2 regions of the Brevibacterium sp. LE-L genome follow, and region 2 is predicted to be linked to the other one. Evidence: riboswitches for the same ligand, from Rfam matches in the RefSeq annotation. Region 2 holds a riboswitch; the other holds the start of a gene.
The links. A riboswitch is a leader RNA that binds a small molecule or an ion and turns the genes downstream of it on or off. The one in region 2 is predicted to bind thiamine pyrophosphate.
Positions count from the first base shown of each region.

Region 1: linked by a shared signal. The riboswitch ahead of thiO (glycine oxidase ThiO) and the one ahead of thiD (bifunctional hydroxymethylpyrimidine kinase/phosphomethylpyrimidine kinase) in region 2 are both predicted to bind thiamine pyrophosphate.

Region 1 covers NZ_CP189759.1:2,809,278-2,813,207, forward strand. Annotated here, with positions in the region: gene ACQE2J_RS12705 (DedA family protein) at 1-857, shown strand, start outside; gene ACQE2J_RS12710 (ketopantoate reductase family protein) at 811-1,776, opposite strand; gene thiE (thiamine phosphate synthase) at 1,773-2,456, opposite strand; TPP riboswitch at 2,468-2,571, shown strand; gene thiO (glycine oxidase ThiO) at 2,561-3,721, shown strand; gene thiS (sulfur carrier protein ThiS) at 3,718-3,930, shown strand, end outside.
Region 2 covers NZ_CP189759.1:1,397,058-1,400,987, forward strand. Annotated here, with positions in the region: gene tenA (thiaminase II) at 1-477, opposite strand, end outside; gene ACQE2J_RS06265 (TenA family protein) at 474-1,136, opposite strand; gene thiD (bifunctional hydroxymethylpyrimidine kinase/phosphomethylpyrimidine kinase) at 1,133-1,957, opposite strand; TPP riboswitch at 2,034-2,125, opposite strand; gene mobF (MobF family relaxase) at 2,312-3,930, shown strand, end outside.

The DNA.
Region 1 (3,930 bases), 1.4 Mb from region 2:
TGGCGACCATCGGCTCCGGCCTGTTCGGACTCCCCATCCGCAGCTTCCTCCTCTGGGACGGCATCGGCTCTCTGGCCTGGGCACTCTACTCGACGGGAATCGGACTGATCGGCGGCTCGATCTTCGAGGACCGCCCACTGATCGGAGTGGCCGTCGGCATCGGCATCGCTGTGGCCGTCACCGGTGCAGCCGAACTCGTCCGCAGACTGCGGCAGCACCGTCGTGGACGCACCGGGAACCGGTTCGACAGTCTCGGGGCCCGAGGTGGCATCATGGAAGAGATGTCTCAAACACATGTGTGGTACGTCAGCTACGGTTCGAACATGGCCCGCGATCGGCTCGCCTGCTATCTGCAGGGCGGACGACCGCCCGGGGCGATGGTGACCTATCCGGGTGCCAGAGACGCGACACTGCCTCAAGCCGAGGCCGGGATCGAACTGCCCGGCACGATCTACTTCGCCGGCGAGTCGAAGGTCTGGGGCGGCGGAATGGCCTTCTACGATCATTCCGTGCCCGGACCGACTCCGGCCAAGGCCTACCTCATCACCGCCGCGCAGTTCGCCGATGTGGCGGCCCAAGAGATGAACCGCCGGCCCGAACCCGACAGTCCGTTGGAACACCTCGTCTTCGATCTGCCCGCCGGCAGCTCCTATTCGGTGGGTCCGGGCGGATACGAGACCCTCCTCGTCCTCGACGATGCCGACGGCGTCCCCATGGTCACGTTCACCGCCGCCCATGGTTCAGCCGATGCCGAACACGCCCAGCCGCAGGAGCCGTATCTGGCGATGCTGCGAACGGGTATGGCAGAAGTCAGGGCCGCTGCTGGGCTGCGCCTGCCCGCAGCTGCACAAGTGTGAGGTCCAGCAGCGGAGTCGCTGCTCCCAGCTCGTCTGCTCTGAGCGCCAGATCGCCGAGGATGTGCTCCGCTTCGCTCGGAAGCCCTGCTGTCACGTCCCGGTAGAGGGAAGAGGTGAAGGCCGATCCGTCTTCGGTGAGCATCTTCAGCGTCATGGCGTGGGACTGCTCTGACACCGGGTGTCCGGCCGCGTCGGCCACAGCTTCGAGTTCATCGACGATGGCATGCACATGCGGTCTGCCTCCGGCATCCATGATCGCCCCGACCGGAGCACGGAACAGGCAGGTGACGACTCCCGCCGCGGCGATGAAAGTCCACTTCTCCCACAGTCCGTCGATGATTCCGTCGATGGTCTGGAGTCTGAACCCTGGCACATCGAGTGCTTCGACGATTCGGGTCGGCACGTCTGCTCCGTCAAGGTCGCCGATGGTCATCACGGCCAGATCGGTGAGTTGGACGACGGCACCGTCTCTGATGGTGCCGACGATCTTGACGAATCCGCCGAGCACCTGACCGGGGAACCGGTTCTGCAGCTTCTCGATCTGGGCCATGCCGTTGAGGAACGGGACGATCGTCGTCTGCTCTCCCACAGCCGGTCCGATATCGTCGATGACCGAGTCGAGGCCGCCCGCTTTGACCGCGACGATGACGAGGTCGTAGGTCTGCGGTGCGGCGCTGAGTTCCTCTGCGGTGACCACACGGACCTGATTCGTCCGGTCATGGTCCGGAGCAGCGAAGCGCAGCCCTTCCGAGCGGATCGCCTCTGCCCGCGCGCGCCTCAGCAGGAAGGTGACACTGCGACCGGCCTCGTGCAGATAGGTGCCGAACGCTCCCCCGGTGGCGCCTGCCCCGGCAATGAGGATCGACAGGTCGGGCCGGGCATCGGTTCCCGAGGCTGCGCTGCCGGCTGATTCAGTCATTTCAGTTCCTCCTTGAGCCCCCGAGCGGCCGCAGCGGGGTCCTCTGCCGAGGCTATCGCGCGGACGACGACGGCACGGTTCGCGCCCGCCTGCCGGACCGCTTCCAGTCTCTCCCCGGCCGAGATCCCGCCGATCGCGAACCACGGTGTGGCCGCCTCAGCGGTGACGGCTTCCAGCAGCTCCGTCCCCACAGCGGCACGGCCGGGTTTCGTCGGGGTCTCCCATACCGGTCCGACACAGAAATAGTCGGTCTCCGGGTCTGCCTCGGCGGCGAGCGCCTGGTCGAGAGAATGTGTGGAGCGGCCGAGGATGACGTCGGGGCCGAGCACGGCTCTGGCTTGGACGCTGGTGAGGTCTCCCTGTCCGACGTGGAAGACATCGGCGTCGGTCAGCAGTGCGACATCGGCGCGGTCATTGACGGAGAAGAGCTTGCCGTGCCGTGCCGCGGCGTCCCTGAGGACCTCCAGTGCTGTGATCTCGGCGCGGGCTTCGAGGCTCTTGTCCCTCAGTTGGATGATGTCGACTCCCCCGGAATAGGCGGCGTCGAGGAACTCGGCGAGGTCACCTTGAGCGGTCCTGGCGTCGGTGCACAGGTAGAGCGACGCTTCGGCCAATCGGGCCTCCCGCCAGGCTCTCTTCGTCTGCCGCGCTGCGGTACGCGGTGGCATCTGTGTGGTCATGGTCATAGAGTAGAGGAGTTCGCGGGAGCCTCCCAAAGAGGCTGAGAGGGCGTAAGAGCCGACCGTCAGACCTGATGCGGATCATGCCGCCGGAGGGAGAAGCTGTGAGAGTCATCGTCGTCGGTGCCGGGATCATCGGCCTGTCCACGGCTTGGTATCTGCGCCGCCTCGGTGCCGAAGTCACCATCATCGACCCTGCCCCTGCCAGGGGAGCGAGCCATGCCGCCGCGGGGATGCTCGCTCCCGCCGCCGAGGTGGTGTGGGGGCAGACTCCCCTGTACCCGCTGATGCAGGCCTCGGCGGAGATGTATCCGGGTTTCGCCGCCGAGGTGGCGAGCGCAGCCGGAGCCGATCTCGGCTTCACAGATGCCGGGACCCTGGTCTGCGCCGGTGACCGGGCCGATCTGCAGGCGCTGCGGGAGCTGCGCGAGGCACAGTCGCAGTCCGGTTTCGCAACCGAGCTGATCACCGGAAGTGCTGCTCGCCGAATCGAGCCGTCGCTGGCGCCTTCCGTGGCCGGGGCCGTGCACATTCCCGGTGATCGGTCGATCGACCCCCGTCGGGTCTCCGCCGCTCTGCGCTCTGCCCTGACGGCTGACGAGGTGTCCCTCGTTCGGCAGCGGGTGACCCAGCTGCTCAAGGATGTCGATGCGACCGTGGGTGTCCGACTGGCCGATGGCCGACGCGTCGAAGCCGATCAGGTGATCATCTGTGCCGGCGATGCCGTCACTGAGATCGTGGGGGCGCCGGCACTGCCGATCCGAAAGGTCTGGGGCGATGTCCTGCGACTGCGTGCCCCCGCCGAGGTGACTCCCCTGCTGACTCGCACCATCCGCGGATTGGTCAACGGTCGCCCCGTCTACCTGGTACCTCGCCCCGACGGAGAGATCGTGCTCGGTGCCAGCTCCCGTGAAGACGGACTCTCCGGCACCCCGGCCGGGGCCATCCACCGACTGCTCAATGACGGGCAGCGACTGGTTCCGGGCATCCTGGATGCCGAGATCACCGATATCACCACCCGCGCCCGGCCCGGGTCCCCCGATGACCTGCCGATGATCGGGCGCATCGATTCCGGCTGTGTCGTGAGCACGGGGTATTTCCGACATGGCATCCTCTTATGCCCGCTCGGCGGCAGGATCGGTGCCGAACTCGCCCTGGGCGCCTCGTCTGACTGGCCACCCGACGGGGCACTCGAGTCCGTATCCCCTTTCCGCTTCACCACAGAAGACACCACCACCAATCTCGCAGCGAGGAGCATTTCATGACCGACCGTGAACACTCACCGACCATCGTCCTCAACGGCGAACATCATGAGCTGTCGAGCGCCACCTCGGCGCTCGACCTCATCGCCCACGTCACCGGACGGGAACTGAACACCGATGGGACACCTGCCGACGGCGGACGCTTAGGGCTGGCCCTGGCCGTCGACGGGGAAGTCATTCGTCGCGGAGCCTGGTCCGGCTTCCCTCTGGTC
Region 2 (3,930 bases):
CTCCGCGTACGGGTGACCCTCGCGGGCCCGGCGCGCCGGATCGAGAGCGACGCCGATCTCGCCGTAACCGATCGTGCAAGGGGAGAGTGCGACGTGCAGGTCCAGCAGGTCGCCCGACATGCCGGTGTCCAGCACGTAGCGGGTGTAGGCGACCGTCGCCTGCTTCTCAGGCGCCGCATCGAGCTCGTCTTCCGGGATGCCCCACCTCGCGGTGAGGCGACAGTGCAGCTCGGTCTCGTGCAGGATCGCGCGCAGCGCTCCGCTCGCGTCTGTGATGTCGGCGAGGCTGCGACTCTTGTACGCGGCCAACGCGTTCGCGCGGGCGAACTGCACGAGAAACAGGTAATCCTGCACCAGGTAGTCCTGGAACACGGGCAGCGGCAGGGTGCCCTCGCTGAGCTTCTGTACGAACTCGTGCTCGGTGTAGGTCCGCCACTCGGGGCCGATCGCGGTCTTCAGGTCTGCGAAGAGGGTCATCGGGCTACTCCTTCCAACGGGTGGGTATAGCTGGCGTCGAAGAACTCCAGCTCGATCGCGACGGCCCGCGCGAAGAAGTCCTCGGCAAGCGCCTGCTGCGCGGGGCCGACCCGGTCGAGCTCGGCGCGGAGGAAGGCGACGAGGTCGTGGAACCCGGGGTAGTCGTGGAGCGTGATCCAGTCGGCATGCACGAAGCTCTCCGGCAGCGCTTCAGGCGCGTTCGTGGCCCAGTCGAGGTACAGCCATTCAGTGACGAGCAGCACCGCAAGAATCACCGCGTACTCGCGGGTCTCGGCCGCCTCGCGGAACAGCGCCGTGAACGCGGTGGTCGCCTCCGTGTCGGGGATCAGCTCACGCTGCTCTTCGGTCACGCCGAGCGCGTCGAAGGCGCGCAGGAAGTAGGTGCTCTCGTCGCCCGCGACTTCGCCGATGAAGCGGGCCAGCCTCAGCCGCGGCTCGAGCGCGTCGGCGCTCGCGACCGCAGAGCCGAGCAGTACCAGGAAGCCGTCGAGGAAGCGATAGTCCTGCACGAGGTAGCCAGCCATCACGGCGTCGTCGATGCTGCCGTCGAACAGTTCGCGCACGAAGCGGTGCGAGACCGCCCGCTCCCAGGTGTCTCGGTTCTGATCGCGCAGCGCGTCGGTGAATCTCTCGGTCATCGTTCTCCTCCTCGGTCAAGTGCGTCGCCCCAGAGGGCGTGGAAGTGGTGGACGGGGCCGTGACCGGAGCCGACCTCCAGGTCTCCGGCGCGGAGAAGCGCCTCGGTGAGGTACTCCTTTGCGTGTTGCACCGCCACGGGCACGGCCTGGCCCGGGAGGAGGGCGGCGAGCGCGGCCGACAGGGTGCAGCCGGTGCCGTGATTGTTCACGGTGTCGATGCGCGGTGCGGTCAGCTCGATGGTCTCGGCACCGGTGAGGATGTCGATGCTCTCGCCGCTGCCGAGGTGACCGCCCTTCAGCAGCACCCAGCCGGCTCCGAGGCCACGCAGCTCATCCAGCGCCGCCCGCATCCCTGCGAGGTCGCCGATCTCGGTGTCGCGTCCGAGCAGGACCGAGGCCTCGGGGAGGTTCGGGGTGATCACGGTGGATCGCGGCACCAGTCGCTCGCGGATCGTGTCGACGGCGTCCTGCTCGAGGAGATGATCTCCGCTCTTGGCGACCATCACTGGGTCGAGCACCACCGGGCACTTCGTGTAGCGGTCCAGACTCTCGGCGATCGCCTCGGCGATAGCGGCGTTGGCGACCATCCCGATCTTCACTGCGTCTACGCGCACGTCCTCGAACACCGCGGCGATCTGATCCGCAACGAATCCCGGCTCCAGAGCGACGAAGCCCTGCACACCCTGTGTATTCTGAGCAACGACGGCCGTGATCACGCTCATCCCGTAAGCGCCCTGCGCGGAGAAAGCCTTCAGATCGGCTTGGATCCCCGCGCCCCCGGTGGGGTCAGTGCCCGCGATGGTCAATACGTTCGGAATCAAAGTCCCGTCTCCATCTCTCGCTCGTGTCGAGCCTGGAAACGGGAGTGCGCGCCAGCACCCGCAAGTGTGCCTGCATAACGTCGTTCATCGACATCCCTCCGCGAGTCCGAACTCGATCAGGTTCCCGGGTGTGATCTCAGCCCGCGTCGGGCACCCCGTGTCTACACATCCACCATAGCCAAAAATCATCGTCGAGGGGCGAACGCGGCGCGGAACTACTCCGCTCAGACGTGCGAACGCCGTGACCGACGGCTGTCAATACCGTTACGTTGACGAGGTGCTACGCAGAGTAACGCACGCCGCTCGGACATTGTCACCGTTCTGCATGGTGACTGCGCGGTTCACCTGATCTGCATGACGGTCTCGATGCGGGTGATGAGTGCGGGTGACGGGTACAAGTACCTGCTTCGCACGATCGCTGCCGCCGACGGCGATCGCTCCCTCTCGACCCCGCTGACCAGGTACTACACGGAGGAGGGAACACCACCGGGCACTTGGATGGGGTCGGCTCTGCACGGCCTCGGCGACGGGCAGATCGTTCACGGCGATGAGGTCTCAGAGTCGCAGTTGCAGTTGCTGATCGGCATGGGCCGCGACCCCGTCAGCGGCGACCCGCTCGGGCGGGCCTTCCCACGGTACGTCTCGGTCGCGGAACGGATCGAGCAGCGCGTCGCGGACCTCGACCCTGGCCTGGGGATGGGTGAGCGTGCCGAGCAGATCAGCCAGATCGAGGCCGAGGAGATCGAGCGGGGCAACCGCCGTTCGGTTGCGGGCTTCGACTACACGTTTTCGGTGCCGAAGTCCGTTTCGGTGCTGTGGGGCGTGGCCGACGCCGGCACGCAGGCCCTGATCGCTCAGGCGCATCACGACGCGGTCGCCGAGGTCGTGGACTTCATGGAGCGCGAGGTCGCCGCGACCCGCACCGGCTACACCGCCGCCGATGGCGCGGTCGCCCAGGTCGACGTGACCGGCCTGATCGCCACGGCCTTCGATCACTACGACAGCCGCTCCGGGGACCCGCAGCTGCACACCCACGTCGTGATCTCCAACAAGGTCCAGACCGCGTTGGACGGACGCTGGCGGTCGCTGGACGGGCGGCCCATGCATGCGGCGGTGGTCGCGCTCTCGGAGCATTACAACGCGGTTCTGGCCGACCGCCTCACCGGCACGCTCGGCGTGGAGTGGGAGGCGCGGGATCGGGGCCGGGACCGTAACCCGGCGTGGGAGATCACCGGGGTCAGCGAGGAGCTGATCGAGGAGTTCTCCTCCCGCGCCCGCGATATCGATGCCGAGGCCGACCGGCTCATCGCCGCCTACACCGCCGAGCACGGTCGCCGGCCCTCGGCGCGGACGATCGTGCGCCTGCGCGCCCAGGCCACCCTCGCCACCCGCCCCGAGAAGCAGGTCCACTCCCTGGCCGACCTGACGAGCGGCTGGCGCGAGCGGGCCGGCCGTCTACTGGGTGAGGACGCGACCGGCTGGGCCGGTGGTCTCCTCGCCACGGCGCAGCAGGTGCGGCCGTTGCGGACTGATGATGTGCCGTTAGAGGTGATCGCCAAGCTCGGCGCCTCGGTGGTCGAGGTTGTGGGCGAGAAGCGCTCGACCTGGCGGCGATGGAACCTCCACGCCGAGGCAAGCCGACAGTCGATAGAATGGCGGTTCGCGACCGCGAGCGACCGGGAGGCCACCGTGGGGATGATCGCCGATGCCGCCGAGCAGGCCTCACTGCGGCTGACGCCGCCCGAGCTCGCTACCAGCCCGGCCGCTTTCCGCCGCCCAGACGGCACCAGCGTGTTCCGGCGCCGCCACTCGACCGTGTTCTCCTCCACGGTGCTGCTGAAGGCCGAAGACCGTCTCCTGGAACGCTCCCGCACCCTGACCGGCCCGATGGTCGAGGTCGAGACGGTCGAGAAGATCACCGCGAAGCCCGACCGGGAAGGGCACCTGCTCGGCGACGACCAAGCGGCAGCGCT